Regions from separate parts of the Streptococcus sp. OMI870 genome, predicted to be linked through region 2. Evidence: predicted binding sites of a transcription regulator. Region 2 holds the regulator's gene; each other region holds the start of a gene.
The links. The regulator Rex, encoded in region 2, represses fermentation and respiration genes when NADH is low (regulators of the CRP and FNR family bind a similar motif). The targets are predictions, from matches to a motif close to TTGTGAANTANTTCACAA.
Positions count from the first base shown of each region.

Region 1: QM968_RS09455 (zinc-dependent alcohol dehydrogenase family protein) is a predicted target of Rex. The motif match lies at 5,730-5,747, and genes of this name have one in related genera.
Region 3: QM968_RS10320 (class II fructose-bisphosphate aldolase) is a predicted target of Rex. The motif match lies at 7,351-7,368, and genes of this name have one in related genera.

Region 1 covers NZ_JASHGM010000006.1:73,373-84,180, reverse strand. Annotated here, with positions in the region: gene QM968_RS09480 (acyltransferase family protein) at 1-1,078, shown strand, start outside; gene adhE (bifunctional acetaldehyde-CoA/alcohol dehydrogenase) at 1,480-4,131, shown strand; gene QM968_RS09470 (hypothetical protein) at 4,446-4,994, shown strand; gene QM968_RS09465 (hypothetical protein) at 5,008-5,313, shown strand; gene QM968_RS09460 (hypothetical protein) at 5,313-5,636, shown strand; gene QM968_RS09455 (zinc-dependent alcohol dehydrogenase family protein) at 5,800-6,852, shown strand; gene QM968_RS09450 (ABC transporter permease) at 7,011-7,397, shown strand; gene QM968_RS09445 (N-acetylmannosamine-6-phosphate 2-epimerase) at 7,567-8,265, shown strand; gene QM968_RS09440 (YhcH/YjgK/YiaL family protein) at 8,425-8,877, shown strand; gene QM968_RS09435 (ABC transporter substrate-binding protein) at 8,991-10,340, shown strand; gene QM968_RS09430 (carbohydrate ABC transporter permease) at 10,394-10,808, shown strand, end outside.
Region 2 covers NZ_JASHGM010000001.1:238,500-249,307, reverse strand. Annotated here, with positions in the region: gene gyrA (DNA gyrase subunit A) at 1-609, shown strand, start outside; gene QM968_RS01210 (class A sortase) at 623-1,366, shown strand; gene QM968_RS01205 (hypothetical protein) at 1,548-1,826, shown strand; gene radC (RadC family protein) at 1,881-2,564, shown strand; gene QM968_RS01195 (redox-sensing transcriptional repressor Rex) at 2,622-3,269, opposite strand; gene QM968_RS01190 (DUF4649 family protein) at 3,400-3,615, opposite strand; gene QM968_RS01185 (DUF1831 domain-containing protein) at 3,617-3,964, opposite strand; gene QM968_RS01180 (cysteine desulfurase family protein) at 3,974-5,086, opposite strand; gene QM968_RS01175 (ribose-phosphate diphosphokinase) at 5,096-6,052, opposite strand; gene QM968_RS01170 (CYTH domain-containing protein) at 6,125-6,682, opposite strand; gene QM968_RS01165 (GTP pyrophosphokinase family protein) at 6,778-7,449, shown strand; gene QM968_RS01160 (NAD kinase) at 7,433-8,251, shown strand; gene QM968_RS01155 (RluA family pseudouridine synthase) at 8,248-9,141, shown strand; gene pta (phosphate acetyltransferase) at 9,161-10,135, shown strand; gene mutY (A/G-specific adenine glycosylase) at 10,224-10,808, shown strand, end outside.
Region 3 covers NZ_JASHGM010000008.1:27,323-38,130, reverse strand. Annotated here, with positions in the region: gene QM968_RS10370 (DAK2 domain-containing protein) at 1-453, opposite strand, end outside; gene QM968_RS10365 (Asp23/Gls24 family envelope stress response protein) at 456-821, opposite strand; gene rpmB (50S ribosomal protein L28) at 1,112-1,300, opposite strand; gene QM968_RS10355 (LiaF transmembrane domain-containing protein) at 1,419-2,114, opposite strand; gene QM968_RS10350 (LytTR family DNA-binding domain-containing protein) at 2,119-2,565, opposite strand; gene QM968_RS10345 (LiaF transmembrane domain-containing protein) at 2,860-3,171, opposite strand; tRNA gene QM968_RS10340 (tRNA-Thr) at 3,371-3,443, opposite strand; gene QM968_RS10335 (ABC transporter permease) at 3,544-4,329, opposite strand; gene QM968_RS10330 (ABC transporter permease) at 4,331-5,149, opposite strand; gene QM968_RS10325 (ATP-binding cassette domain-containing protein) at 5,151-6,143, opposite strand; gene QM968_RS10320 (class II fructose-bisphosphate aldolase) at 6,423-7,304, opposite strand; gene QM968_RS10315 (hypothetical protein) at 7,500-7,952, opposite strand; tRNA gene QM968_RS10310 (tRNA-Leu) at 8,034-8,119, opposite strand; gene QM968_RS10305 (CTP synthase) at 8,244-9,857, opposite strand; gene QM968_RS10300 (B3/4 domain-containing protein) at 10,030-10,725, opposite strand.

The DNA of each region.
Region 1 (10,808 bases), on a different contig from region 2:
TGGCAGTTTTGCCTTCTTGTTCCTGCTCAGTCTTTTCTTGCCATTTGATAGCTTATGGACCTATCTATTTGGCTTTTTAGTAGCGACCATTGCGGCTTGCGCCATGATTCTTTCGGCCCGCATTCTCCATGAGAAGACGCCAGATAAAAAAGAACCCGCCATCCTCAATTTCTTGGCAGATACCAGTTATGGTGTCTATCTTTTCCACTGGCCTTTCTTTATTATCTTCTCCCAACAGTTGGGAAATGTGGTAGGAGCTATTGCGACGACAATTGTCTCCTTGATTCTAACAGCTCTTTCTTTCTATATTTTGGAGCCAACCATTGCAGGTAAAGAGCCTCATGTCTTTGGCATGAAGATGGACCTCAGTTTTTTAACCAAGCCAATCTTTTACCTGATGATTCCCTTGACCCTGTTGATGATTGGGATTTCTGCCTTTGCACCAACAGTGGGAGCCTTTGACGAAAGCTTAGTTATCAGTGGCCTCAATCAAGCAGACAATAAAATGCAGGTCACACGGACACAAGTGGAAAATGCTACGGCGACAGATTACAACGTCTCAAATGGGGTGACCATGATTGGTGATTCAGTTAACTTGAGAGCGCAGGATTACCTATTAAAAGCAATTCCAGGCATCCAGATCGATGCGGTGGTGAGCCGTCAGTTGGAAAATGGAATGAAGGTCTTTGAGACTGATATTTCCAATAAGGTCTTATTGAAAAATGTCGTCATTGCCCTAGGAACTAATACTGTTAGCAATTACAAAGAGTTGCTGGATCAGTATGTTGAAAAACTTCCAAAAGGTCGTCGCTTGATTCTTGTGACACCATATGATGGTCGTTATGCCAACGACGAGTCTAGCGAATCGGTCCAAACTCGTCTCTATGAGTTGGAATTAGCCAAGAAGTATGATTTTATTACCATTGCAGATTGGTACCAAGTAGCTGTTGAAAATCCAAACATTTGGGTGGGAACAGACTCTGTTCACTTCAATATGGAAACCAATGGTGGCGAACTCTATGCCCAAACCGTCAAGGAAGCCCTTGATAAAGCGGAAAAAGGTCCAGTTAAGAAATAGAAAGACTTTTTTGAAATTGCAATAAAACAAATGCTAACAAAAGAGAACAAAAGCAACTTTTTACTTGTAAAGAGCTGCTTTTTTTAGTAAGATTAAGAAAACGCTTACAAAAACAGGTTGAAAATTTTACTTTGTGAAGAAAAAATTTTTTTAATATTTTTTTCACAATGTGATCAGAAAAGTCCTGTAATTGCGTTTAATTTGATAAAAAATTCACAAACAACAAAAAATTCTTTGTGAAAGTTGCCTGGAAGTGTTTACAAAAATCTTAAAATAGAGTACAATGATATTGTGAAATAATTAACAAATCGAAATTTCTTACACTATTCTTGAAAGTTTCTGAAAACAAGAAAAAGTTCCGGAAAAGGATAAGGGTTTCAAACATTGGAGGAAAGCATCAAATGGCTGATAAAAAAACTCTCTCACCTGAAGAAAAGAAACTCGCTGCTGAAAAACACGTAGACGAGTTGGTGCAAAAAGCGCTTGTAGCGCTTGAAGAAATGCGCAAATTGGATCAGGAACAAGTAGACTACATCGTTGCAAAAGCATCTGTAGCGGCTCTTGACGCACACGGTGAGCTTGCTCTTCATGCCTATGAAGAAACTGGTCGTGGAGTCTTTGAAGACAAGGCGACTAAGAACTTGTTCGCTTGTGAGCACGTTGTAAACAACATGCGTCACACCAAGACAGTTGGTGTCATTCAAGAAGATGACGTCACTGGTTTGACCCTTATTGCTGAGCCAGTCGGTGTTGTCTGCGGGATCACACCTACAACCAACCCTACTTCAACAGCAATCTTTAAAGCTTTGATTTCCTTGAAGACACGGAACCCAATCGTCTTTGCTTTCCACCCATCTGCTCAAGAATCATCTGCTCATGCGGCACAAATCGTCCGCGATGCAGCAATTGCAGCTGGAGCACCTGAGAATTGTGTGCAATGGATTACGCAACCATCTATGGAAGCAACCAGTGCCCTTATGAACCACGAAGGGATTGCGACTATCCTTGCAACAGGTGGGAATGCCATGGTTAAAGCGGCATACTCATGTGGGAAGCCAGCTCTTGGGGTAGGTGCCGGAAACGTTCCTGCCTATGTTGAAAAATCAGCTAATATCCGCCAAGCTGCACACGATATCGTCATGTCTAAATCATTTGACAATGGTATGGTCTGTGCGTCTGAACAAGCGGTCATCATCGATAAAGAAATCTACGATGAGTTTGTTGAAGAATTCAAATCTTACCACACTTACTTTGTTAACAAAAAAGAAAAAGCCCTTCTTGAAGAGTTCTGCTTCGGCGTAAAAGCCAACAGCAAGAACTGTGCGGGTGCTAAATTGAATGCGGACATCGTTGGGAAACCAGCAGCATGGATCGCAGAACAAGCTGGCTTCTCAGTTCCAGAAGGAACCAATATCCTTGCGGCAGAATGTAAAGAAGTTGGTGAAAAAGAGCCTTTGACTCGTGAAAAATTGTCACCAGTCATCGCTGTCTTAAAATCTGAAAGCCGTGAAGACGGAATTAACAAAGCTCGCCAAATGGTTGAATTCAACGGTCTTGGTCACTCAGCTGCCATCCATACAGCTGACGAAGAATTGACCAAAGAATTTGGTAAAGCAGTTAAAGCCATTCGTGTGATCTGCAACTCTCCTTCGACTTTCGGTGGTATCGGGGATGTTTACAATGCCTTCTTGCCATCATTGACACTTGGATGTGGTTCTTACGGACGCAACTCTGTTGGGGACAACGTTAGTGCCATCAACCTCTTGAATATCAAAAAAGTCGGACGCCGGAGAAATAACATGCAATGGATGAAACTACCTTCAAAAACATACTTTGAACGTGATTCAATTGAATACCTACAAAAATGTCGTGACGTTGAACGTGTCATGATCGTTACAGACCACGCTATGGTAGAGCTTGGTTTCCTTGATCGCATCATCGAACAGCTTGACCTTCGTCGCAACAAGGTGGTTTACCAAATCTTTGCAGACGTAGAACCAGATCCAGATATCACAACCGTTGAACGTGGTACAGAGATCATGCGTGCCTTCAAACCAGATACTATCGTCGCTCTCGGTGGTGGCTCTCCAATGGATGCGGCCAAAGTAATGTGGCTCTTCTACGAACAACCAGAAGTGGACTTCCGTGACTTGGTTCAAAAATTCATGGATATCCGTAAACGTGCCTTCAAGTTCCCATTGCTTGGTAAGAAGACCAAATTCATTGCCATCCCAACAACATCTGGTACAGGATCTGAAGTAACACCATTTGCCGTTATCTCTGATAAAGCAAACAACCGTAAATACCCAATCGCAGACTACTCATTGACGCCAACCGTTGCCATTGTAGATCCTGCCTTGGTATTGACTGTTCCAGGATCTGTTGCAGCGGACACTGGTATGGACGTTTTGACGCACGCAACAGAAGCTTATGTATCTCAAATGGCAAGTGATTACACTGATGGTCTTGCTCTTCAAGCCATCAAACTTGTCTTCGAAAACTTGGAAAGCTCAGTGAAGAACGCGGACTTTCATTCACGCGAAAAGATGCACAATGCGTCAACCATCGCAGGTATGGCCTTCGCCAATGCCTTCCTCGGTATTTCTCACTCAATGGCCCACAAGATTGGTGCGCAATTCCACACCATTCACGGACGCACCAATGCGATCTTGCTTCCATACGTTATCCGTTACAACGGTACACGTCCGGCTAAGACAGCGACATGGCCTAAGTACAATTACTACCGTGCAGATGAGAAATATCAAGACATCGCTCGTATGCTTGGCCTTCCATGCTCTACACCAGAAGAAGCAGTTGAAGCTTACGCAAAAGCTGTTTACGAACTCGGTGAGCACGTAGGAATCCAAATGAACTTTAAAGCACAAGGAATCGATGAAAAAGAATGGAAGAAACATTCTCGCGAATTGGCCTTCCTTGCTTACGAAGATCAATGTTCACCAGCTAACCCACGTCTTCCAATGGTAGACCATATGCAAGAAATCATCGAAGATGCATACTATGGTTACAAAGAACGTCCAGGACGTCGTAAATAAGGTGCTAGAGAACAACTGATGTTTATCAGCTATCCCTCGCTCAAAAGAGCGGGGGATTTTTGATGGCCTTTTCAAGTTTCAATAGAAGAAAGGGAGCAGAGGGCTTGCTCGTCTTTTTTGCTTTTTAGGTCTCAGAATCGCTTTTTCGTGAAAAATTAGATTTTTTTCCGAAATTGTGTTATTTTTATAGCATTTCAAGCTAATTTATGTTACCCTATAGTGTGTGAATCTGCTTGTGCTGAAGGGCTAGGATAGCTTTTCAGTTATAGGCAAAAAAATAAAACGAAAGAAATCAGGAAAGGAGGCCATCTCAAATGGAGTTAGAAGGTGAAGTGCAAGATCAGGCACAGAAAATTATTGAAATGCCCCAAAGAGATCGGGCAACGTCCGCTTCAGAAAATCATCCATCATCTGCTTCGGTGGTCTCCATGTATGGGCAGGAAAGGCCAAGTATTCCGAGTCTCCATCAGCAACTAGCAGGCGCGTCTGGGACCCAGACCATTCAATTGCGGGAGGAATTGGTGCTGGCAGTCGCACAGAGTGCTTTAGCGCAAGCAACTGTGTTTGAGACTGAGCTCAAGGGCAAGCTGGAAGAGGCCAAGGAAGCAGTTTTCTCTAAGGTCACCGAGGTGTCTCAAATAGCCCACGGGATGGCCCAATTTTTAACAGACGCAGAAGTGGAGCAACTATTAGGAGAGTTCTCTATGGATGCTTGTTGGGACCAAGCGGTAGAGGCGGAAAACCTTGCCCAAGCAAAGGCCTACTCGACACGTTTGTCAGATTTGGCAGGCCAGCTAGAGGCTGCATCCGCTCAATTAGTCGACTTGGACAAGGGACAAGCCGTGGCTATTGATTTTTCATAAGTAGGAGAAAAAGATGTTAGAGATCCTGGGAGAGGATAGAGAACGAATTGAGGAGCTCCATCGAGAGATTAAAAAGGAGCAAGAGCGAATTGCAATTCGGAGTTTGATTGCTACGCAAAAAGCCTTGATGATGTTGGAAGGGATGAGTTTGCAGGTAACTTTGAGCGGGCAATCAGAAAAGATGCGCTCTTTTGCTACAACAACCCTAGTTAGTGATTTGAAAGATGGATTTACAGGAGGAGCAGCGGACGCGGCAGAAGCAGCACTGAAATCAGTGAAGAAGCCCATTCTATTGAGTCCGATTAAAGGAGGTATGTGATGTACCATTCAGGAAATAGTGAATTAGAACAACTAGAAGATCGACATCACCGCTTCAACCAGAAGATCAGTGAGCTGGAGTGGGATTATGCGGATATGCGCATGGATGTTCGGCAACATACAGAAAATTTAGTAGACTGGCTGAGTGCTCTGCATTTTCAAGCCCCCAGTGCGGAGGCCCAAAGTGGCTTGGAGCGCTTGTTCGCCTTGCAAGAAGAGTTTGAGGCAGAACTCAAGCGCTATGAAGAGCGCTTAGAGGAAGAGCGAGAACGCGAGCAGCAAGAGTATTACAGACAGCGCCAACGATTAGAACAAGGTGATTAAAACATTCCTCTGGTAGAGATAAGGGGAATGTTTTATTTTGTTCAAAAAACTTTTAAAAATGTTCTCACGAAGTGTTGCAAGCGCTTCCTTTATATGTTATAATATTCACAAAGTAAAACTACAATAAAATGGTTTGATAAAACCAACAAAAAAGGAGTCGCTTATGAAAGCAGCAACCTATGTATCCGCAGGAAATCTACAGTTGATCGATCAACCAAAACCAGTCATCAAGAAACCGACTGATGCGATTGTACGTTTGGTCAAAACGACCATTTGTGGAACAGACCTCCATATTTTGGGAGGAGATGTTCCAGCTTGTAAAGAAGGAACGATTCTTGGTCACGAAGGAATTGGGATAGTCGAAGAAGTCGGTGATGCGGTTACGAACTTTAAGGTGGGGGACAAGGTTATCATCTCTTGTGTGACAACTTGTAACACGTGCTACTACTGTAAACGTGGCTTACCATCTCACTGTGAAGACGGTGGTTGGATTCTCGGTCACTTGATCAATGGTACCCAAGCAGAGTATGTGCATATCCCTCACGCAGACGGTAGTCTCTATCATGCACCTGCCTCTGTTGATGATGAAGCCCTTGTTATGCTCTCAGACATTCTTCCAACTTCCTATGAAATTGGGGTTCTCCCATCTCATGTGAAACCTGGGGACAACGTTTGTATCGTTGGTGCAGGGCCAATCGGTTTAGCAGCTCTCTTAACCGTACAATTCTTCTCACCAGCTACGATTATCATGGTGGACTTGTCTGAATCTCGTCTGGAAGCTTCTAAGAAGTTTGGGGCTACCCATACCATTTGTTCAAGTGATATTGATGAAATCAAGACCTTTATCAATGAAGTGACCGATGGTCGTGGTGTTGACATCTCGATGGAATGTGTGGGCTATCCAGCTACCTTCGATGTCTGCCAAAATATTATCTCTGTCGGCGGTCATATTGCCAACGTCGGAGTGCATGGGAAGCCAGTTAGCTTCAATCTTGATGACCTTTGGATTAAGAACATCACGCTCAACACTGGTTTGGTTAATGCCAATACAACTGAGATGCTTCTTAATGTATTGAAGTCAGGTAAGATTGATGCGACGAAGTTGGTGACTCACCACTTTAAACTTTCAGAGGCGGAGAAGGCATACGAAATCTTCAAACATGCTGGAGAAAACAATGCCTTGAAAGTCATTATCGATAATGACATTAGTCAATGAAGTGTTAGCTAATTTTTGTTCATAGTTTTTTTAGTAGGGCCAGAGATATTCTGGTCCTATTTTCAGTTCCAGCTAACCGATTTCTCCTTGCAAAAAAATTTCTTTGTCTTATAATATAAGTGTAGAAAACGATTATATGGATAGAAAGGTGTGAACTTATGAAGGGCTTTCGTTACCATCGTGAATTCTGGTTGGACTTTCATTTCTGGATCTTGGTCTTGCTTTTAGCGGCTGTAGCTTTGACGATGCGGGCTCCGCTTTCGGTAGTTAGCCTCGCTTATCTTGCTTTTGTTGGGATTTTGATTTTGTTGCAGGTCTTTCAACCGCCTGTATCGACACGGAAGTACACGGAAGGTAGCTACCATTTCAATTGGACCTTCTATCGGGATATCAGACTCTATATCGATCTCTTTTTATTAGCAGGTCTCTTGGCAGGCCCAATTGCGTCATCGGATATGGCCTATTGGATCTTGCTTGGAGCTGTCGTTGGCTCTATCGGCTTTGTATTTGTCGTAAAGGAAAAAGCGGCTCAAAAGATGGTTTAGTGAATTGTCACCATGTCGATCTCTGAAACTAGTTTCAGAGATCTTTTTATTTTTCCCAAAATGCGAAACTATAATCCAATTGCAAGAATAATGTTGTAAGCGCTTTAAAAATGGATTATAATCAATTTACAAGTACTCGAGTTGCCTTATTATCAAAGGAGAAGGAGTTATGTCAAAGATTACAAAAGATGAATTGATCCAGCAAATCAAAGATGGCATCATTGTTTCTTGTCAGGCTCTCCCTCACGAACCGCTCTATACAGAAACTGGAGGAGTCATTCCTCTCTTGGTTAAAGCGGCTGAGCAGGGTGGAGCTGTCGGGATCCGAGCCAATAGTGTCCGGGATATCAAGGAAATCAAGGAAGTGACCAAGTTACCGATCATTGGGATTATCAAGCGTGACTACCCACCGGAAGAACCCTTTATCACGGCTACCATGAAAGAAGTTGATGAATTAGCAGCATTGGATATCGCGCTCATTGCTCTGGATTGTACCAAACGTCCCCGTCATGATGGTCTTTCGATTAGTGACTTTATCCATCAAGTCAAAGAAAAATATCCCGATCAGCTGCTCATGGCCGATATCTCGACCTTGGAAGAAGGATTGACGGCTGTTGAAGCTGGAGTAGACTTTGTCGGAACGACCTTATCTGGCTATACAGACTACAGTCCAAAGGTCGATGGACCAGATTTTGAACTGATCCATAGCCTCTGCCAAGCAGGAGTGGATGTCATTGCAGAAGGCAAGATCCACTCTCCTGATCAGGCCAAGAAAATACATGATCTCGGGGTGCGCGGTATCGTCGTAGGTGGCGCTATTACCCGACCAAAAGAGATCACCGAGCGCTTTGTCGCAGCTTTAAATTGAGAAAACAAAACAGAAGATTGAAGGAGGAGACCCAATAGAGAGTAGTCGAATTCATTTAATGAGAATGTTTCAGTGAAGGGATAACGATGAAGATTTCAAGAAGGAACTCATATTTGCTTAACTTTCTGTAACATAAATCTAGTGTAAAAGGAGAAATAGATGATATTTGATGATTTAACAAACATAAAATTGTACAAAGGGATTCATCCTAATCTGGATCAAGCGATTGATTTTCTCTATGAACACCGGAAAGATTCTTTTGAGCTAGGGAGATATGATATCGACGGTGACAAGGTCTTTCTCGTTGTTCAAGAAAACACCCTTAACAAAGATGAAAATGGTCGCTTTGAACATCATCGCCGTTATGCCGACCTTCATTTATTAGTTGAAGGGCATGAATTCTCTAGCTACGGTTCCCGTATCCTAGATGAAGCTATTCCATTTGATGAAGCAAGTGATATTGGCTTTGTTCATTGTGAGAAATTCTATCCACTTCATTTGGGTTATCATAATTTTGCAGTCTTCTTCCCTGGGGAACCTCACCAACCAAATGGTTATTCAGGTCAGGAAGAAACAGTCAGAAAATATTTATTCAAAATTGCGATTGATTAGATGTCTTAAATAGAAAATGGAGGAGATAGGCAATATAGTTAGTTTTTTCGGAGAAGTTAAGTCTTCAAAGCGCTGATTACATATTTTGTATTTAAAACAGAAAGAGGAAAATAATGAAAAATAGTAAGAAAATTCTTTTCGCTTTGGTTCTCGCGTTATTCGCATTGTTTGTCACTGCATGTTCATCTTCAAAAAATGATGCAGAAGGAAGTAATAAAACTGGAGAATTATCTGGTGAAATTGTAATGTGGCACTCATTTACTCAAGGGCCTCGGTTAGAAAGTATTCAAAAATCAGCTGATGAGTTCATGAAGAAGCATCCAAAAGTTAAAATCAAGATTGAGACATTTTCATGGAATGACTTCTATACAAAATGGACGACTGGATTAGCAAATGGCAATGTTCCAGATATTAGTACAGCTTTGCCAAACCAAGTTATGGAAATGGTGAATTCAGATGCTTTGGTTCCATTGAATGATACTGTTAAGACGATTGGAGAAGACAAATTTAATAAAACAGCATTAGATGAAGCGAAGGTTGATGGCAATTTTTATTCCGTGCCTTTGTACTCACATGCTCAAGTTATGTGGGTTCGCACTGATTTATTGAAACAATATAATATTGAAGTTCCAAAAACATGGGATCAGTTGTATGAAGCTTCTAAAAAATTAAAAGAAAATGGAGTTTATGGATTATCCGTACCTTTCGGGACAAATGATATGATGGGGACACGCTTCTTGAATTTCTATGTACGAAGTGGCGGTGGTAGCCTATTGACTAAAGATTTGAAAGCTAACTTGACAAGCAAACTGGCCCAAGATGGAATTAAATACTGGGTGAAGATGTACAAAGAATTTTCTCCGAAAGACTCATTGAACTTTAATGTCTTGCAGCAAGCTACTTTGTTCTATCAAGGAAAGACAGCATTTGACTTTAACTCAGGCTTCCATGTAGGTGGTATTCAAGCAAATAGCCCTCAATTGATTGATGCGATTGACGCCTACCCTATTCCAAAAATAAAAGAATCAGATAAAGATTATGGTATTGAAACTTCTAATATTCCATTGGTAGTTTGGAAGAATTCCAAACATCCAGAAGTAGCGAAAGCATTCTTAGAATCTTTGTATGAAAAGAAAGATTATATTAGCTTCTTAGATTCAACTCCTGTTGGAATGTTGCCTGCCATCAAAGGAATTAGTGATGATCCAGCCTATAAAGATAATGACGTTCGCAAGAAATTCCAACATGCAGAAGAAGTTATTACAAAAGCAGCAGAAAAAGGTACAGCTATTGGATATGAAAATGGTCCAAGTGTTCAAGCTGGAATGTTAACAAACCAACATATCATTGAACAAATGTTCCAAGATATTATTACAAATGGTAAAGATCCAATGGAGGCTGCTAAGGATGCAGAAAAACAATTGAACGATTTATTCGAAACTGTAGCAGTTGATGTTAAATAATAATAGCAGAGGCTACAATAATGTAGCCTCTGTTTTTAGAGAGGAAAAAGCATATGGTCAAAAATAGAAATTTGACTCGATGGGTGTTTGTGTTACCTGCTATTATCATTGTTGGACTATTATTTGTTTACCCATTTTTCTCCAGCATTTATTTTAGCTTTACAAACAAACATTTGATCATGCCGCGGTATAAATTTGTAGGATTAGCAAATTATAAAGCAGTTTTATCGGATCCTAATTTCTACAATGCCTTCTTCAACTCCCTTAAATGGACAGTCTTTTCTCTTTTGGGACAAGTGCTTGTTGGTTTTGTGTTAGCACTTGCATTGCACAGAGTTAGACGCTTTAAGAAGTTATATAGAACATTGTTGATTGTTCCTTGGGCCTTCCCAACAATTGTCATTGCCTTCTCTTGGCAATGGATCTTAAATGGAGTATATGGTTATCTACCTAATTTGATTGTGAAAT
Region 2 (10,808 bases):
CAAGGTTTGGTGAAACGGACCAATGTAGCAGAATTTTCTAATATCCGTCAAAATGGGTTGAAAGCCTTGAACCTACGAGACGAGGATGAATTGATCAACGTCTTCCTTACAGACGGAAATACAGACGTTATTATTGGTACCAAGTATGGTTATTCTGTCCGCTTTAACGAATCTGTTGTACGTAATATGGGACGCTCTGCCACAGGGGTACGTGGGGTTAATCTCCGCGAAGGTGACAAGGTTGTTGGTGCAAGTGTCGTCACCGATCAGGATGAAGTATTGATTATTACCGAAAAAGGTTATGGAAAACGCACCATAGCGAGCGAATACCCAACTAAAGGCCGTGGCGGTAAAGGAATCAAGACAGCCAATATTACAGAGAAAAATGGTGCATTAGCTGGTCTTTTAACTGTTAAAGGAGATGAAGACCTGATGATCATTACTGATACTGGGGTCATGATCCGGACGGGTGTAGCCAACATTTCTCAGACAGGTCGTTCCACTCAGGGAGTGAAAGTGATGCGACTTGATCAGGATGCTAAAATTGTGACCTTTACAACGGTGCAACCTGATGAAAAGGATGAAGAAGTAGTGGAAGAAAACGAATAGATAAGGGGACAGCATGTCACGCAAAAGAAAAAAGAAAAAGAGTTTACGTAATACTCTTATCAATATCGTTGCAACACTCTTGATTATTCTCTCACTTCTCTTGATTTTCAATGCTCCGATCCGAAATATGATCATGGTATGGCATACCAACCAATACCAGGTTAGCAAGGTCGACAAAAAGACCATTGATAAGAATAAAGAAGTGAAGACGAGCTTTGATTTCCAAGATGTTGAGTCGCTCTCAACGGAAGCTGTTATCAATGCCCAATGGCAGGCTCAACAGCTTCCTGTAATCGGGGGGATTTCGATTCCTGAATTGAATATGAACCTTCCAATTTTTAAAGGACTGGAAAATGTCGCGCTCTACTATGGAGCGGGTACCATGAAGGAAACTCAAGTCATGGGACAAGGGAATTACTCTCTCGCTAGTCACCACGTATTTGGCTTAACTGGAGCAAATGCCATGTTGTTTTCACCGTTAGAGAAAGCCAAAGCTGGTATGAAGATCTACATCACAGATAAAGAAAAAATCTATACCTATGTGATTTCCTCTGTGGAGACAGTGACACCAGACCGTGTCGATGTCATTCAAGACCGTGAAGGTGTTAATGAAATTACACTGGTGACCTGTGAGGATGCGGCAGCAACTTATCGTACGATTGTAAAAGGAAATTTGGAAACTTCTGTTGACTACGACAAAGCTCCAAAAGAGATCCTGGATTCATTTAGCAAGTCCTATAATCAAATGCAACTATAAAAAAATAAAGCCCAAGGCAGTAATGCCTGGGCTTTATGTATATGGCTAGAACTTTGTGAAGGAAGAAGCATTCTTGTAAAATTGTAAGAGATTGGTAATATAATGTAAGGAAGTTGTCATAATATAGAGGGAATTACAGTATATAATAGGATTAGAAAGAGTATGATAAGGAGGTAGAGTAGTGACGAAAGAGCGAATTTATCATCTCTTGCATCATTTCTACAATCTCTTAGTAAATGATTTTCCGCGAAACGGATTAATTACGAAAGGCATCTACGAAGTAGAGCAAGTCTACCAAGCACTAGAGGCGATTCCTCAGAGTCAGGAGTACTTGATTCGATGTGAAATTCAACAATTTTTGAAGGAGTTAGAACAAGTTCAAACGGGTTACCAGATTCGTTTCAATAAGGATGAAGTCTTAGTGTTAGACAATTTGAAACAAGAAATCGCTTGTAAATAATGAAAAGTCGTCATTTTCTCATTTTATTACGAATTAATAGGTGAGGAGGAAATTATGTACGACATTTCATTTATTGAACCATCTTTACTTCCCAGAGAACGTTTGATTTCTGAAGGTGTGGAGAAGTTGAGTCATCAGGAATTGCTATCTATTCTCTTACGGACTGGCAATAAACAACAGAGTGTTTACGAGATTGCACAAGGTCTTTTAAGTTCAGTCACTAGTTTAAAGGAATTGGGGCAATTGACTTTGGAAGAACTCCAAGAAATCTCTGGAATTGGTCGTGTTAAGGCCATCGAACTTCAGGCTGTTTTTGAGTTTGGTCGGAGGATTCATAAAGATGAATTAATGAGTTCTGAACAAATCATGAGCAGTCAAAAACTGGCCCATAAAATTCAACAAGAAATCGGCCATAAGAAGCAGGAGCACCTGGTTGCCCTCTATCTGAATACACAGAATGAAATTATTCATCAACAGACCATTTTTATTGGAACGGTAAATCGGAGTATTGCAGAACCACGAGAAATCCTACATTATGCACTGAAACACATGGCAACCTCCATTATCTTAGCGCATAACCATCCGTCTGGTGCTGTATTTCCCAGCAAGAATGATGATGAAGTAACGCATCGCGTTCTAGAGGCCTGTGAGTTGATGGGCTTAACCTTATTGGATCACTTAATTGTATCCGAAGATGACTATTATAGTTATCGAGAAGAGACGGATTATTTAGTTTAAAAAGGGTTGGAACTAGCTGTTCCAACCCTTTAGTTGTTATTGTTTTAATGCTGATCTTTATTCTTCATTTTTACGCATGAAATAAAGAAGTGTCTGTAATTCACTAGTAAGGTCGACATATTGAACGACGACGTCTTTAGGAACTGTCAAATGTACTGGTGAAAAGCTTAGAATGCCTTTGATACCAGCTTCTACCAAGAGGTTTGCAACTTCTTGAGCCTTGACACTTGGAACCGTTAGGATAGCTGTTTTAATCCCTTCTTGTTTGAGTTTTTCTTTAATGGTTGAAATACCAAAAATAGGAATACCATCTTTACTCTTAGTATTAATCAATTCATGATCATCTAAATCAAATGCCATGACAATTTTCATTTTATTGCGCTCATGGAAACGATAGTTGAGGAGGGCACTCCCCATATTTCCGATCCCAATGATAGCAACATTGGTAATCGCATTGTCATTCAAAAGATCTGCAAAGAAGTTCATTAGTTTTTTTACGTCGTAACCAAATCCCCGTCTTCCCAATTCCCCGAAATAGGAAAAATCTCGGCGAACGGTAGCAGAGTCAATCCCTATCGCATCAGCAATTTGTTTGGAATTGGCGCGCTCAATTTTTTCAGAATTAAACCGTTTAAAAATCCGGTAGTAGAGCGATAAGCGTCTTGCTGTTGCACGTGGAATTGGAGTATTTTTATCATGTTTCACAATATCACAACCTTTCCCTCTTATTGTATAGAAAGATTGTGAAAAAATCAACTATCTACAATGATTTTTCAAAAATATTTTTATGGAAAGAAAAAAGCTGATGGCGGTGGAGAGGTCCATCAGCATCAGCTTAGTTTTCAGCTTGTTCTATCTTTTTCAAAAAAGCGTAAAGACCATCGACACGTCCAGTATAGGGGAGGGAATCTCCCTTGTATGTAATCGATACGATCTTATAATTGTCTGGTAAGGTTACACAGCCCGAAAAAGCTAGAATGCAGGCTGCAAGGTTGGAGTAGGTAATGGTCCGTTCCACTTGATAAGCATCGATATAAGTTAGGGTTACCATATTAGGCCTCAGTTTTGTTAAAAATTTCTCTCTCTACGAGACTATCCATTAAGAAATAGAATTTTTGTTGAATGATATCATTCTCTGGATTTTTAAAGATATTAACCAGGCGAAGTCCAGACTTGTCTGTAATATTGATTTTAAATCCAGTCAGATCTTTGTTGAAGATGATTTTTAACAAGAAACCTTCCCCGCTGTTTGGAACAGCTTCAAGCAAACGATTTAACTCGTAATTACCAACTTTTGTGACTGCAAAGGTATTGTCACGAAGGGTATATTTCTTAACGTTGGGATGTAGACTATAGGTATATTTGCAGTCTTTCAATGAGACACTTGTTTCAAATGCCATATAATTCTCCTATGATAAAATTTCTTTTAGTTTTGCGAGGAAGTCTTGAACCTCCTCTAAAGTATTGAGTTCTGAAAAACTAATTCGAAGGGATTCTTTTAAGCGTGAACTATCTTTTCCGTAAAGGGCCTCAAGAACATGGCTGGGTTGCACGGTACCAGCAGTACAAGCAGAACCAGTGGATACGGAAATACCAGCTAAATCCAGTCTCATCAGTAAGACATCATTTTGCACCCCTGGAAAACCAAGGTTCCATACGAAGGGAAGATGATGATCACTCGCATTTAAGTAGTAGTTGTAATCAGCTAACCCATTGAGCAATTCCTGACCTAGTTTTTGAACCTGGTGGAAATTTTCTTCTTGATGAAGGGTAGCTTCTTGGAGAGCTGTCGCCATTCCAGCAACGGAAATAAGATTTTCGGTACTAGCTCTCATCTTGCTTTCTTGATCCCCACCATGTAAGAGGTTGTCAAAATCAGGGATAGAAGCATAAAGAAAGCCAACTCCCTTGGGACCATGGAATTTATGAGCAGAAGCACTGAGAAAATCGATTCCAAACTCTTCAGGATAGACAGGAAGCTTTCCGATTGCTTGGACAGCATCGACATGAAAGGCAGCTGGATGATCTTCTAACAGTTCTCCAATTTGCTTAATTGGCAAGAGATCCCCAGTTTCGTTATTGGCAAACATGGTAGAGACGAGAATGGTATCTGGTCTAAGTGCTGCTTTGATATCACTTGCTTGAATACGCCCTTCTCTTGGTTGAACGATCGTGACTTCAAATCCGAAACGATCCACAAGGTATTCAATGGGTTCTAAAACAGCATGGTGTTCCAAAGCGGTCGTAATGATGTGTTTGCCATCTGCCTGGTGTTTCAAGCAATAGCCTTTAATAACAGTATTATTGCTTTCTGATCCCCCAGAAGTAAAGAAAATACGATTTGGAAGGGTATGGAGAGACTGAGCAATTTGCTCACGAGACTCTCGGAGGAGCTTACTAGCCATTCGTCCATGAGCATGAAGACTGGATGGATTTCCAAATGTGGAAGCCATCGTTTCCGTCATCTTGGAGATAACTTCTGGAAGCAGGGGGGTTGTTGCGGCATTATCAAAATATATCACATTCAGACCTTATTTCTTATGGTAGGCAAATAGAGGACTAACAGGTTTTCTTTCTTGAATGCGAACAATAGCTTCAGCGATTAGTTCGCTAGCTGTCAGATAGTTAATGTTTTTAGGAGTTGGTCCATTTGGAGCAACAGAATCCGTTACCAAGATTTCCTTGATTGGAGCTTGGTCTAGTAGTTCAAGAGCGCCTTTTACAAACAAGCCATGACTTGAAACAGCATAAATCTCAGTAGCGCCTTCGCGTTCAACGATTTTCGCAGCTTCTGAGAAAGTTTTCCCAGTATTGAGGATATCGTCAATCAAGATGGCTTTTTTATCTTTGACATCTCCGATGATATAGCCATAATCACGATTAGCATCATCTTGTTCATAATCAATAATCGCGATTGGAGCATCAAGATATTCAGCCAAACTACGAGCACGTTTAACTCCAGAGTTTTTAGGACTCACGACTACGACATCTGGACCTGTCAGGCCTTTGTTAATGTAGTGCTCTGCAAAGAGTGGAATGGTAAAGAGGTTATCCACGGCAATATCAAAGAAACCTTGAACTTGCACTGCATGGAGATCTAGTGTTACGACGCGATCTACCCCAGCTTTGACCAACATGTTTGCAACGAGTTTAGCTGTAATTGGTTCGCGAGGAGCAGCAGTTCGGTCTTGACGAGCATAACCAAAATAAGGCATGACCACATTGACAGTATTCGCACTAGCCCGCTGGCAAGCATCGACCATGATTAACAGTTCCATCAAGTGATTGTTGACAGGGAAACTGGTTGATTGGATGATATAAATATCATATCCACGAACACTCTCTTCAATATTGACTTGGATTTCCCCATCTGAGAACTGACGGGATGAAATTTTCCCAAGTGGAACCCCAGCATGATCCGCGATTTTTTGCGCAATCTCTGGGTTTGAATTGAGAGAGAAGAGTTTCATATTTTTTTTATCTGACATGTGATTCTAACCTCATTTAGATTTTTAATCTTAGCACTATTTTAGCAAAAATTTGCGATAATTTCAGCTATTTTACAATCTTTCCGCTAATCTAGCTATTTTATTTTTTGCAGCCTTGTAGACGATTCCATGGTCTGAAATGAACTGATGAAAATTTTCTTCCTGTTCAGCAGTTTCCACCTCAATTTCCAACTCATAGTCTTCAGTGTCTAGATATAGACTGTGGTCGAGTGCCACCAAGCCTGCAGCTGTTTCTTTTTCGAATCGTTCTGTTGTCAGGCTTCCCCAGACAACAAGTTGTTCAACTGGGATTCCTTTTGACTCCAAGAGGTTTTTGATTTCTCCATCAGGAAACTCTTTATTCTGAAGGATGGCTTTGGTTTCTTCTTGACTTAGATTTTGATTGTATTCAAAATGGCCAACTGTTTCTGGGACTTTGAGAGTCAATTCCGCCTGATTGGTGAAGGTACGAACCCGTAAGGCCATTTTTTCTTGGCGGATGAGCTGGTCTGGTGTGTCGATATAGTGGTTGGTTTGGACAACCAATTCTGTATCTGTAAAAAGTGGAAGGAGGGATTGGTATTCGTCCTTGTCTAGCAAGGTTTTGTATTCAATTTCTAAATGATTCATTTTATAGTCCTTTGCTTTTTTTCGAAAGCGATTCATGATATAATAAGAGATGTGTTTATTGTATACAAAAATGGTTCAGATTACAAGGTGGTAGGATGGCAATTGATTGGGAAAACTTCTTAGACCCTTATATCCAAGCAGTTGGGGAATTAAAAATCAAACTGCGTGGGATTCGTAAACAATATCGTAAGCAACAAAAGCATTCTCCAATTGAGTTTGTCACTGGCCGTGTCAAACCGATCGAGAGCATCCGAGAAAAGATGATCCGAAGAAATATCTCTGAAGAAAATCTGGCGCAGGATATGCAGGATATTGCAGGTCTTCGCATCATGGTCCAGTTCGTAGACGATGTCGAAGAGATTCTAGAAGTTTTGAGACAACGGCAGGACATGCGCGTGGTCCAAGAGAGAGATTACATTCGCCACAAGAAATCAAGTGGTTACCGGAGTTACCACGTTGTGGTAGAGTATCCGGTCGATACCATTGATGGTAATGAGACAATCTTAGCAGAGATTCAAATTCGGACCTTGTCCATGAATTTTTGGGCAACGATTGAACACTCGCTCAATTATAAATATAAAGGAGACTTTCCAGACGAGATCAAAAAACGCTTAGAGACGACTGCAAACCTGGCCTATCTCTTGGATGAAGAGATGGGAGCGATTCGGGATGCGATTCAGGAGGCTCAAGCCCTGTTTGATCCACTTCATCGTAAGTTAAATGATGGCGTTGGAAATAGTGATGACACAGATGAAGACTACAGGTAAAAAAGTATCCATTATTCGCAATCGCAAGCGTCAAAGCGAAGAGGTTTTTCAGCAATTGCGCTACAAACTTCGGAAAAATAATTTTATTTTGACGGAAAAGCATCCGGATATTGTGATTTCCATTGGTGGAGATGGGATGTTGCTATCGGCTTTTCACAAGTATGAACACCAGTTGGATCGGGTTCGCTTTATTGGCGTCCATACTGGACACTTAGGATTCTATACGGATTACTTGGATAGTGAGATCGATAAGCTAGTTGAGAATTTAAAGTATGATACCGGGGCTAAAGTTTCCTACCCTATTTTGAATGTCAAGTTAACGTTCGACAATGGTGAAACCCGTACCATGAGAGCCTTGAACGAAGCAACGATTAAGAGAAGCGACCGGACCATGGTTGCTGATCTCACGATTAATGGAGTGGATTTTGAGCGCTTCAGAGGAGACGGAATTACCGTTTCGACTCCCACAGGAAGTACGGCTTATAATAAATCCTTGGGAGGAGCCGTTCTTCACCCAACCATTGAGGCATTGCAGATTGCAGAGATTGCCAGTCTCAACAATCGTGTCTATCGGACTTTGGGTTCTTCGGTTATTGTCCCTAAAAAGGATAAGATTGAGATTACACCGACGAGACCTGGCTTCCACATTATCTCTGTTGACAATTCAACTTATTCCTATCGAAATATAGCAAAGGTGGAGTACCAGATTGACAACCATAAGATCAATTTTGTGGCTAGTTCTAGTCATACCAGCTTCTGGAATCGGGTCAAGGATGCCTTTATCGGAGATGATCGGGAATGAGATTTGAATTCATTGTCGATGAGCATGTCAAGGTCAAGACTTTCTTGAAAAAGCACGAGGTTTCTAAGGGGCTCTTAGCCAAGATCAAGTTTCGTGGTGGCCAGATCCTTGTCAATGGTCGGCCAGAAAACGCTGTTTATTTGTTAGATATTGGCGATCACTTGATCATTGATATTCCAGCAGAAGAAAGTTTTGAAACTTTAAAACCCCTGGATCGTCCTTTGGATATTTTGTTTGAAGATGATCATTTTTTGGTCTTAAACAAACCCTTTGGCATCGCCTCGATTCCAAGTGCGATTCATTCCAATACCTTGGCAAACATTGTGAAGGGCTATTATGTAAAACAGGGATATGAGAATCAGCAGGTACATATTGTTACGCGCTTGGATAAGGATACGAGTGGCGTTATGCTCTTTGCCAAACACGGTTATGCTCATGCTCGTTTAGATAAGCAATTACAGGCCAAGACCATTCAGAAACGCTACTATGCCTTGATTAAGGGAGATGGCCAGTTAGATCCAGTTGGAGAGATTATTGCCCCCATTGCGCGTGATGAAGATTCGATTATTACTCGAAAGGTCGCTAAGGGTGGTAAATATGCCCATACTAGCTACCAAGTCGTTCAATCTTTTGGCAAGATTCATCTGGTAGATATCCAGTTGCACACAGGTCGGACCCATCAAATTCGGGTTCATTTTTCCCATATTGGTTTTCCACTGTTAGGGGATGATCTTTATGGTGGGAGTTTAGAAGATGGCATCGAGCGTCAGGCTCTCCATTGTCACCGTTTATCTTATTATCATCCATTTTTAGGGGAGGAGTTGGTCATAGAAAGTCCTCTGCCTCCCGATTTTCAAGCTGTATTAGAGCAGCTCAAAAAGTGTCATTAATTATTAGAAGGAGAAACTCATGGAAGTTTTTGAAAATCTCAAAGCCAATCTTATTGGTAAAAATGCTCGTATTGTATTACCAGAAGGTGAAGAGCCTCGTATTCTGCAAGCAGCAAAACGCATTGTCAAAGAAACAGACGTAACGCCTGTATTGCTTGGGAATCCTGACAAGATTGGTATTTATCTTGAAATTGAAGGAATTTTAGAAGGATATGAAGTCATCAATCCTCAAACGTATTCCGATTTTGAAGAGATGGTAGCTTCCTTAGTTGAGCGACGTAATGGGAAAATGACAGAAGAAGAAGCCCGTCAAATCTTGAAAGATGACGTTAACTACTTTGGGGTTATGTTGGTTCATATGGGAATTGTCGACGGTATGGTCTCTGGAGCCATCCACTCAACAGCTGCAACCGTTCGTCCGGCTCTTCAAATCATTAAAACACGTCCAAACGTTAGCCGGACATCTGGTGCCTTCCTCATGGTTCGTGGCTCTGAACGTTACTTGTTTGGGGACTGTGCGATTAACATCAATCCAGATGCTGAAGGCTTGGCTGAAATTGCCATCAACTCTGCCATTACAGCAAAAATGTTTGGTATCGATCCCAAAATCGCTATGTTAAGCTATTCTACAAAAGGTTCTGGTTTTGGTGAGAGCGTTGATAAGGTAGTTGCTGCGACCAAAATCGCTCATGAGCTTCGTCCTGACTTAGAAATTGATGGAGAATTGCAATTTGATGCAGCCTTTGTACCGGAAACAGCAGCATTGAAAGCTCCAGGAAGCAAGGTAGCAGGACAAGCCAATGTCTTTATCTTCCCAGGTATTGAAGCTGGTAACATCGGTTACAAGATGGCAGAACGTCTTGGAGGCTTTGCAGCGGTTGGTCCAGTATTGCAAGGATTGAACAAGCCAGTAAACGACCTATCTCGTGGCTGTAATGCTGATGATGTCTACAAATTGACCTTGATCACAGCGGCTCAAGCAGTAGAACAGTAAAACCGACTTGACTCAGGACTTCCCTGAGTCTTTTTATGTGCAAATCAGAATTCCTTAGCTCAATACGATTCTGTGGTATACTAGGAATATGATGGATTTAAAAGACTATGGGATTACCATGTGGGAGGAGGAAAAAATTGCCTCTTTCCGAGAAAAGTTATTAGCCTGGTATGATGGCAATAAAAGAGATCTTCCTTGGAGAAGGACGCAGGATCCTTATAAAATATGGATCTCAGAGATTATGCTCCAACAGACACGAGTGGATACAGTAATTCCTTATTATGAGCGTTTTTTAGACTGGTTTCCGACGGTAGCTGATTTGGCTCAAGCTCCTGAAGAAAAACTCTTAAAAGCTTGGGAAGGCTTGGGCTATTACTCACGGGTCCGCAACATGCAGAAAGCTGCTCAGCAAATCATGGAGGACCATGGGGGTGTGTTCCCAGCCACTTATGAAACTATTTCAAAACTGAAGGGAATTGGTCCTTATACAGCTGGTGCCATTGCCAGTATTGCTTTTGCCTTGCCAGAGCCAGCAGTGGATGGTAATGTCATGCGTGTTCTAGCACGCTTGTTTGAGGTGGACTACGATATTGGAGTCCCGACCAATCGCAAAATTTTTCAAGCCATGATGGAGTTCTTGATTGATCCAGACCGTCCTGGTGACTTCAATCAA
Region 3 (10,808 bases), on a different contig from region 2:
ATCATTAGTCGATTCTGCTTTTTTCTTGGCACCGATGGCAGCCCCACGAGAAACCGTCAAAATGGTTCCTTCAACAGGTTTCATAACCGCTTTATAAGCGACTTCTACACCAGACTGGAAGGCTGCTGCAAGTGCTGCTCCATCCAATTCTTCTTTGTCTTTGACACTTTGAGAAAATCCACGGAACAATTGAGAAGTGATGACTCCTGAGTTCCCACGCGCCCCCATCAATAGTCCTTTAGCGAAGATCCCCGCTGCTTCTCCAACAGTCGAAGCAGAGCGGTCCGATACTTCTTTGGCCCCATTTTCAATGGTCATTCCCATATTGGTTCCTGTGTCCCCATCTGGTACAGGAAAGACGTTCAAAGAGTTTACATATTCCGCTTGTTTATTTAAGCGCGTAGCCCCCGCTTGAACCATTTCTTGAAATAAACTTGTAGTAATATTAGCCACGATTATTCTCCCACAATCTTGATATTTTGAATATAGACATTCACAGTATCCGTAGTGATTCCAAGTTGATTTTCCAAACTAAATTTCACACGTTCTTGAATATTTTTTGAGACTTCGCTAATTTTTGTTCCATAGCTCAAAACAGTGTAAACATCAACTGCGATAGTTCCTGCTTCCGTTGTTTTGACAACAACACCTTTAGAGAAGTTTTCTTTCCCTAGGAGGGCTTGGAAATTATCTTTGATCGCATTTTTGCTGGCCATTCCAACCACACCGAAAATTTCAGTAGCAGCACCGCCTACAACAGTTGCGATAACCTCATCAGTCAATTCAATTTGACCGTCCTTTGTATTGATTTTTACTGTCATAATTTCTACCTCAAAAGTATTTTATATTCTATTTTACCATAAAAGAGGTCAACTGTAAAAGGGTAGGGACTATTCTTCTCCCGCTGTGACAGCTGTCTCTAGAGAAAAAGAAAAGGGAGCGGGAAAGGACTCCGATTTGTTCAAAAGAGTCCGTATTCCCACCCCCGCACAAATTGATTAGGAAGTACGAATGTTTCAAACATGAGTAGTTCCAATCAACCACTGCGTCATACTAATATTCCTATCAAAAAGCGAAGACTGAACACTTTATGCCCAGCCTTCTTTCTTTATTAAACGCGTTCTACTTTACCAGATTTCAATGCACGAGCTGAAGCCCAAACTTTTTTAGGTTTACCATCGATAAGGACAGTTACTTTTTGAAGGTTTGGTTTTACGGCACGTTTTGTTTGGTTCATAGCGTGTGAACGGTTGTTACCTGATACAGTCTTACGACCTGTGAAATAACATACTTTAGCCATTTCTGTGTTTCCTCCTATTAGATCTAATATAACGGATGTGCTAGCACCACATACCGTACTATATTACCAAAAAAAATCTCTCTTGGCAAGCTTTTGGCAAAAGTTTTTCATTTCAGACTTAAGAAAACGAATTCGCTCCTACATAGATAATTTCCAGATTTCCTAAGGAAACATCGCCCGTAATGTAGAAATCCTTGCTAGTAAGAGCACTTGGATTTTCCTGATGTTGGATAGCTGACAAAGAACTCTCTACATTGACATGAACTCGCCAATCGCTTGGTACATAGAGGCTCAGACTCCCAAGGGAAACATCGACAACAAACTGGGCAGACGGCCCTTCAATGCGGCAATTGTCAAAATAAACCGATGCTTCGCCCATACTCACATCAGCACTTCCGTGAGTAAAGTGTTGATCATTGAGATACTTGGTTACTGTGGAAAAAGTGACATCAATGTTGTTGCCATCCGCCCTGCTCATCGAGCCAGTGGAATAATATCCAAAACGTTCCTTTATCTTCTTAGAGGGGCTGAATAAAATATTGAGACCGATCACTGCTAGTATTGAAGAAAGGATAACCACCGAATTGGACACCGGAAGAAAATGGTATTGCCCATTGAGACAAAAGAGGGCTAAAAGTCCATAGATGAAGCCCCAACCAAAATGGCGTTTCAAGAAACTAGATAGGGACAGGACTGCAAGCAAGGTGACCCAAGCTAAGGTCCAGATGCTGATATCCCATTTTACAAAATAGCCTTGTAAGAGGAGTAAGGCTGCTAATAGGATTAAGAATACTCCGATTAATTTTTTTCTCATAATATTACCTCATTTCATTTAGTCGTTCTTTTAAGAGTTGATAGTAGCGTCTAGATACGTGGACCTGCTTGTGGGTCTGGTAGAAATTGACCGTGCTGGTTCCAGAAAAAGACTTTTCCAGAGAGTAGATCTGCTTTGCGTTGACAATAGTGGATTTGGAAATCCGACAAAAGGCGATAGGAAGCAACTCCTCCAACTCATAGAGCTTCTGCTTGACCTCATAGGCCTCGTCCTTGGTATGCCCATAGATCTTCTCCCCATCCGTCTCAAAAAATAGAATGGATGCTACATCTAGAAAATACTCGCTTCGATCCTTGTAGAAGGCTAGTGGAGCGATCTTTTGTTCGAGGATGCTCTCTTGTAGCTGTGTCAACTCCGGGGTCAAGCGAGGAGCTCGAATCAAGATCTCAGGCTCGTCCATTGATGGATCCAATTCGATTCTAACTTTCATAAAACTCCTTTCCCAACGTTTTGATAGTACCATTATAACAGCTGTTGAAAACAAAACAAGGCCTTTTCAGTAAGTGGCACGTTTTCCCCATCAAGAGGTAGTTTTTGAGAAGTAAAGAGACTGGGACAAAAGTCCTAGCCTCTCAATTGTCTTTGGATTGTCGGGAAAGACGCAGTGGTTGAGTGGGCTCTACTACGCTGATTTCATCAGCTTTTACAGACCTACTCAACTGTGCGGAGGTGGGACAGAAATCGAATTCTAACGAATGACCGATTTCTGTCCCACTCTCTTTCTTTATTTGTTGCTATTCTTATCCGGTAAAAGAAAACTAAGACCCACGCAAGCAAGGACACCCGCTGTGATCACTAAGCCATTTGAAACCGGCAAGAGATCGTAGATCGCGTTTGCAATCATCAGAGCAATTAAAGCACAGATGACACTTGCCTTGTAGTCCTGTTTCATCAGATTTTCAAGAGTAAAGAAAGCAAATAAGAGAACGGGGAATAAAGGCCAGATATTCACATCAAGCTTTGGAAAGCCAACCATTCCCATTGTGACAACCGCAAGAGCTGCCAGAATAAATCCAAGTCCAAGTAGTTTTTTCATCATCGTATACCTCGTTTTCAATAGTTGGAAGGGGGCCTTCCTTTGATGATTCTATGATAGCAGAGAGCCCCTATGGAGACAAGGACTTTTGACTAAGTGGTCAAAATTAGCACCTATGCGGTCAAAAAAGGAACGAGACAGAACGAAGATGTGATCACCATCATTCGTCGTCTCGCTCCTTCAAAGCCGTTTCTTCCTATGCCGATTGCAGGGATCGAACCTGTGACCTACGCGTTACGAGTGCGTTGCTCTACCAACTGAGCTAAATCGGCGATTACCTTCTTAGTATAGCACTCTGAGAATAGATGTCAAGAAATTTTCATCTCCAATAGAAAAAGCCTGTCCTGAGACAAAGCTTTGAGATTATTCCTCTTACGAACCAGCACTTTCGTAGGCATCCAATCCCCTGTCCCAAAGTTTTAAAGAGATACAAAAGAAGATAAGAGAAATCAGAATCAAACCACCAATATTAAAGAGACCATCTTTGTCCTGCAAGAAATAGCTGGCAGGATAGTAGGCCGTAAAGGCGAAAGGTACAATAAAGCTAATTAACCAACGAAGGAGCGAATTGTAAATAGAAATAGGATACTTGGCAAAATCATTAAACATATAGAAAATGTAAATCATGGCACCTGACTGCTTGGTCCAAAAAGCGATGCTGGCTGTCGCGATTTTTAAAGAAGTGTAAATCAAGGTCGCAAAAGGAATACAAACTAGGAAAATCAGGAATTTGGGAAGAGTCCAAGAGATGCTAGTTACTGTTGTTCCTAATAGGATGCCACCGACCAAAAGTTCACCCAAGGCATCAATCTGAAAGGTCTCAACGAGGATCTGAAAGAGAGGATTGATAGGACGAGTCAGATACTTGTCAAACTCCCCTTTTCGAACTAGCCGTTGACCTAAAGCCCAGAGATTGTCAAAAAAGAGATGATCTAATCCCTTTGGAATTAAGGAAAATCCATAGATAAAGGCAATCTCTTGAAAGGTCCAACCTTCTAGCGAGGGGATGTGTTGAAATATGACATTGAGAAACAAGAGGTTTAGGCCTTGAGTCAGAAAGACTCCCAAGACACCAACCACAAAATCCACCTTGTATTCCATGATTTGCTTGATGTATTGTCTGATAAAAATCAGATGCATGCGTTGATATTTTTTCATACTAACCTCCCTGAATGGTGATAAATGACTGGACTCGTTTCCAAATCAACTGAGACAAGCCCACCATCACTATAAGCCAGAAAAGCTGAAGCAAAAGTGCTTGAAGAATCTGACTGGCATCGTATTTCCCAATAATGATCATAACCGGAGTGTAAATTAAGGATGAAAATGGCAATAAGGAGAGAATATCTGAAACCACCTTTGGAAAAAACGTCAAGGGAATCAAACTGCCAGACATAAAGGCCACTATTGAAGTCTTGAGTAGATTGGAACCCCATAAATTTTTAAATACAAAGGCTGAAAATCCAAAGCAGATATTAAAGAAAAAGTTAATCAGATAAGCCAGAGTTAAGCTAAAGAGATAAAGGACAGTTAATCCTAGCACTTCTACAATACCTTGCCCAGACAAGATTTTCATCAAAACAATGACACTTAAAAATGGCAGTCCAACAGAGATAAAAATCAACCACTTGGAGCCAAGTTCGGTGAAAAGGTAAGAGGCCGCAAAATGCACTGGTCGCAACAAGCGCATGATAATGGAACCATCCTTTACCTCATCACCAATCATAAAGGAAGAATCCGACCTAGTCAGAAGATTGGTCACAAAACTCATGATGATGTAGAGGGTGATATCCGCCATACTGAAGCCCTGAATCAAAGGCTCCTGGGAGGAATCAAAGACAGCCTTCCATAGATAAAAGGCCACAAAAGCACCCATGACATCGCCAATCCGATAAAGTAGAAAGTTGACTCGATAGCTAATCAACTCCTGAATCCCTGCATTGATAAAGGGTTTATAACGTCGCCACAATTTGACCATCTTAGAGCTCCTTTCGATAGAAGCGACGGATAATATCTTCAATATCTGTATCTACCATCTTCAAATCACGGACTTCAAAATCAGATAAGGTTTGCTTGATAATATCGGCCGACTGGTAGCGGGAGCTATCGAATTCAATATTGAGAGTATTTCCTTGTCTATCAATGGACATATCAGGCAAGCCCTCATAATGAGAGACTAGATGATTTTGACCTGGCGTCAGCTCGAAGGAGAGAGTCTTCATCTTGCCAAAGGTTTCCTTGAGCTGGCTAACCGTCCCATCAAAAATCTCTTGCCCCTTATCAATCATAAAAATCCGATCACAGAGTTGCTCAATATCGCTCAAGTCGTGAGTGGTCAAGAGAATAGTTGTCTCTTCCTCCTGATTGATCTGGGTGATAGCACGTCGAATGTTGTCCTTGACCGACACATCCAAACCAATAGTCGGCTCATCTAAAAAGAGAACTTTGGGATTGTGAAGCAAGGAAGCCGCAATATCCGCCCGCATCCGTTGACCCAGTGAAAGAGTCCGCACAGGATCCTTGATAAATTCCTTCAAATCCAAAACTTCATTCAAAAAGTCCATGCGCTTATGGAAAAGCGAGTCCGGTACATCATAGATCTCTTTCAAAACCGTGTAGGTCTCTTGCAGAGCCAAATCCCACCATAGCTGGGTGCGTTGTCCGAAAACGACTCCAATATCCTTGACATAATCTTGACGATTATCCTGGGGAATCTTGCCGTTAATCCGACAAAAGCCAGATGTGGGCTTCAAAATTCCTGTCAGCATTTTGATGGTGGTTGACTTCCCAGCACCATTTGCCCCGATAAATCCTAAAATCTGCCCTTTTGGAACTTCAAAAGTTAAATCCTTGACCGCTTCAAAGGTCTGCTTTTCAGGATGAATAAAGGAGCGCAAGGCTCCCTTTAACCCCGGCTCCTTAACTGTCTTCACAAAATTTTTCCGAAGATGTTGCACTTCTATCATTGCCATATCTATCTCCCTATCGTAAGAAGCAACATTGTATTTTTGACTACAAAAATTCTAAAACCTTACTTTCTACACTTTCTCAATATTATTACAGAAGGCTTTATACCAACCTATTATAATCTAATAAAAATAGGAATGCAAGCGTTTGCTTATAGATTATGAAATTAGAGATTTCTCTCTTAAAATGAAACTTTTAATCAGAAATTCTGTTAAATAGTTTCCTTAAGACACAAAAAAACCTGCCCTTAGGGGCAGGCTTCTACTTTGTTTTGTTCAGCTAAATTAAGCTTTACCTTCTGAACCGAATACGTCGATACGTTCTTCAACAGCTACTGTAATAGCATCGAAACCTGGTTTCAAGAATTTACGTGGGTCGAAGAGTTTCTTCTTATCGTATTCTGCTTCGTTTGCATCGTATTCACGTACGAATTCACGAGTTGCATTTGCAAATGCGATTTGGCATTCAGTGTTCACGTTAACTTTCGCAACACCAAGTTTGATCGCTGCTTGGATTTGATCATCAGGGATACCTGATCCACCGTGCAATACGATTGGGAATCCTGGTACAGCTTCAGTCAATTTCTTCAAGTGATCAAGGTCAAGACCTTTCCAGTTTGCTGGGTAAGGACCGTGGATGTTACCGATACCTGCAGCCAAGAAGTCGATTCCTGTAGCAACCATTGCTTTAGCATCGTCGATTGGTGCCAATTCACCATCACCGATGATACCGTCTTCTTCACCACCGATAGTACCAACTTCAGCTTCTACTGAGATACCTTTAGCGTGAGCTTTTTCTACCACTTCTTTTGCCAATTTAAGGTTTTCTTCAACTGGAAGGTGTGAACCGTCAAACATGATTGAAGTGTAACCAGCTTCGATACATTCAAGAGCATCGTCGTAGTGACCATGGTCAAGGTGAATAGCAACTGGTACAGTGATACCCATTGATTCTACAAGGTTAGCGATCATGTTGCGAGCAACTTTGTAACCACCCATGTATTTAGCAGCACCCATAGAAGTTTGGATAAGTACTGGAGCTTTCTTAGCTTCTGCTGCACGCAAGATAGCTTGAGTCCACTCAAGGTTGTTTGTGTTAAATCCACCAACTGCATAACCATTGTCACGAGCTGCTTGGACAAATTTTTCTGCTGAAACGATTGCCATTTGGATAGGCCTCCTATAAATTTTTGTGGGGTTGATTCCACTTACATTGTTTATTTTATCACTTTTTCATTGAAAATGCTAGCTTTTCCTGTAGCTTTATGCGCTTTCTTATGATAAATGAGGAGGAATGCTTACTTTCCCAAGACTTCTACAGCCCATAGAAACGCAAAAGAAGGGAGCCCAAGCTCCCTCTTTTTAATCCTCTGCTTTAAAATTTTTTAATGAAACTAAAAATGCAATCCCGGAAATCACTAGGAATCCTCCTGCGACCCATTGAGAATAGAAGAAATAAGTAAATTCATGAACTTTCCCAAAGATGTTTCCAAATAGCCACATTAAGGGACTTTCAAGATACGGAAAGCTCCAGGACAAAATAAGGAGATTCGCAAGTAAAAGAATGAGACCCGCTACCAGAAAGAGATTGGGAATCCACTTATGAATCCTCTTTTCATTTTTTAGGAGCCACCTAGAAGCGATGGCTAGAATACAGACAAAGAAGTTCCAGCTAATTAAAGCCATCAAGGCACTTCCGAAATCTTCATGAGCAGCAAGCCCCATGGCCAAAATCATGACTGGAGCAAAAAAATTAATGGCACTTCCTACGAGCGCTAGGAGCCCATCGATCAAAACCAGATAGTTCTTCTTCATGTTCACACCTCATCTCACACCTATTCTATCATAAAGTTTTGAAAAACAAAAAAGACAGCCGAAGCTGTCTTAATTATCCGATGCGGAGAGAGGGACTTGAACCCTCACGACCTAAAGCGGTCACAGGATCCTTAGTCCTGCGCGTCTGCCAATTCCGCCATCCCCGCGATTGAGTACCTTACTAGTATATCAATCATCTACTTTTTTGTCAAGATTTTTTTCAAACTTTTTTCAAAGTTTGTCATTTTCTCAGAAAAAGGGAGCAGGTCGAGGGACCTACTCCCTTGATTTTTATTTGCTATCGTGATTTTCAACGGCCGCTGTGATAAAGGCTGTGTAAAGTCCTTCTGGGCGGTTTGGTCGACTTGACAATTCTGGGTGGTATTGGCAAGCGACAAAGAATTTGTTGTCTGGTATTTCAACAATTTCGACCAAACGGTTGTCTGGTGAAACGCCTGAGAAGACAAAACCTGCTTCTTCGAACTGCTCTCGGAAGGCATTGTTAAACTCATAGCGGTGACGATGGCGGCGTTGCACTACTTCTTGATGGTCATAGGCTGCTGCTGCTTTCGATCCTCGCTTGAGCTTCGATGGGTAGAGTCCTAAACGAAGGGTTCCTCCCATGTCTTCCACATTGATTTGGTCCCGCATGATATCGATAATCGGGTACTTGGTTTCTGGATCCAATTCAGATGAATTAGCCCCCTCCAAGCCTAAGACATGACGGGCAAACTCGATACAGGTCAACTGCATACCGAGACAGACCCCTAACATTGGCACATCCTGTTCACGCGCATACTTGATAGCTTGAATTTTTCCTTCCGTTCCCCGTTGACCAAAACCGCCTGGGACGATGATTCCATCAGCATCTCCAAGGAGTTCTGCCACATTATCAGCTGTGACGTCATTGGCATTGACCCAATCAATCTTCACTTCGGCATCATTGGCAAAACCAGAGTGCTTCAAGGCCTCAACAACAGAAATGTAGGCATCTTTTAATTCTACGTATTTCCCAACCAAGGAAATCTTGACCTCCTTCTTGAGGTTCATGACCTTATTGACCATAGCAGACCATTCTGTCATATCCGCTGCAGGAACATCTAGTTTCAAATGGTCACAAACGATTTGGTCCATATTTTGAGCCTGCAAGTTCAATGGAATTTGGTACAAGTGTTCCACATCAAGAGACTCGATGACAGCTTCTGGGGCAACGTCACAGAATTGGGCCAGCTTGTTCTTAATCCCTTGACCAGCTGGTTTTTCTGTACGGATGACCAACATATTTGGTTGAATCCCAAGACCACGTAATTCTTTCACTGAGTGTTGGGTCGGCTTGGTTTTCATTTCACCAGCAGCCTTCAAGTAAGGAAGAAGAGTCGTGTGGATGTACATGACATTTTCAGCCCCAACATCTGCCTTCATTTGGCGAAGGGCTTCAAGGAAAGGTAGAGACTCAATGTCTCCAACGGTTCCCCCGACTTCTGTGATGATAACATCTGAATCCGTCGTTGTCGCTGCTCGTTTGATCTTTTCTTTCAAGGCATCAGTAATATGGGGAATGACCTGAACAGTCGCTCCCAAGTATTCTCCACGACGTTCTTTTCGAAGGACTTCACTATAAATTTTCCCTGTTGTCACATTTGAGTACTTATTCAGATTGATATCGATGAAGCGTTCATAGTGGCCAAGGTCTAAGTCTGTCTCTGCACCATCGTCTGTGACAAAGACTTCCCCGTGTTGGTAAGGACTCATCGTCCCTGGGTCGATATTGATATACGGGTCAAATTTTTGAATGGTCACTTTCAATCCACGATTCTTAAGCAGGCGACCGAGACTCGCTGCGACAATCCCTTTTCCGATGGATGATACGACACCACCAGTGACAAAAATATATTTTGTTGACATATGCTTTCCTCTTCTTCTAATATGGTAGAGGCCATCCCCTTTTCGGAAAAACAAAAATAGCCCCCTAATCATTAGGGAGCTCCGACCTCAAAATGAGGTGCCCGAACAGTATCTTACCGCAAATGCTCTTCTTTGTCAAACTGAAACTTTCATGAAAATAATTTTCATATACTTAAGAGACTGGCTCCACGCCATTTTGTGTGACGAGAAATTTCTCAAATTGAAGATCCGGCATACAGGAAGCAAGATCCTTGTGGATTCGTTCCAGAGCTTCTATGCGCATCTCTACTGAGGTCTCTTGGTTTCCTTGGATGACAAAGAGGGCGTTTTTTGTTGTCTCCTCAAATTTATAAAGGTCGCTATCACGCACATCCAACCAAGCCAAAACTCCTTTTTGATCTCTATAGACGGGATCTGTCGATGCCACATGCTTTTCGCTAGAAAGGATGGGGAAGAAGAGATCTTCTCTTTGACTGATTGTAAATTCAATCGGACCTTCAATCTTATCCAGATCGTGTCCTCCAATAGCGAGATAAGATCTCAGACATTCAACATTATAAATGTCAATGATGCTATTGATCTGAGGCAGAGAACCTCGATGTTGGATGTTTCGGATAAGGGCAAGAATCGTTGGCGGATTTTTCTTGGTACTGCGCCCTACCTTTTGCAACAAATCTGTATAGCCTGTAACAACCGCTGAGTCTGAGACTTCTTCCAGCTGACACTGGAGCGCCCATTCTTCCATTGCTTGCTTTTTTTCCAGAAAAGCGACAGGTAAAACAGCTTGAGGATCCACATGTTTAGCTATGCCGACCACAACCGTGTCAATGCCGACATCTACTAAACTGTCATCTAAACGAAAGTCCATTTGGAACACCTCCTATTTGGGAATACTTACACGTTCATCATACTCTATTTTACCACCTTTTTCAATGCAAACAAAAAGAAACA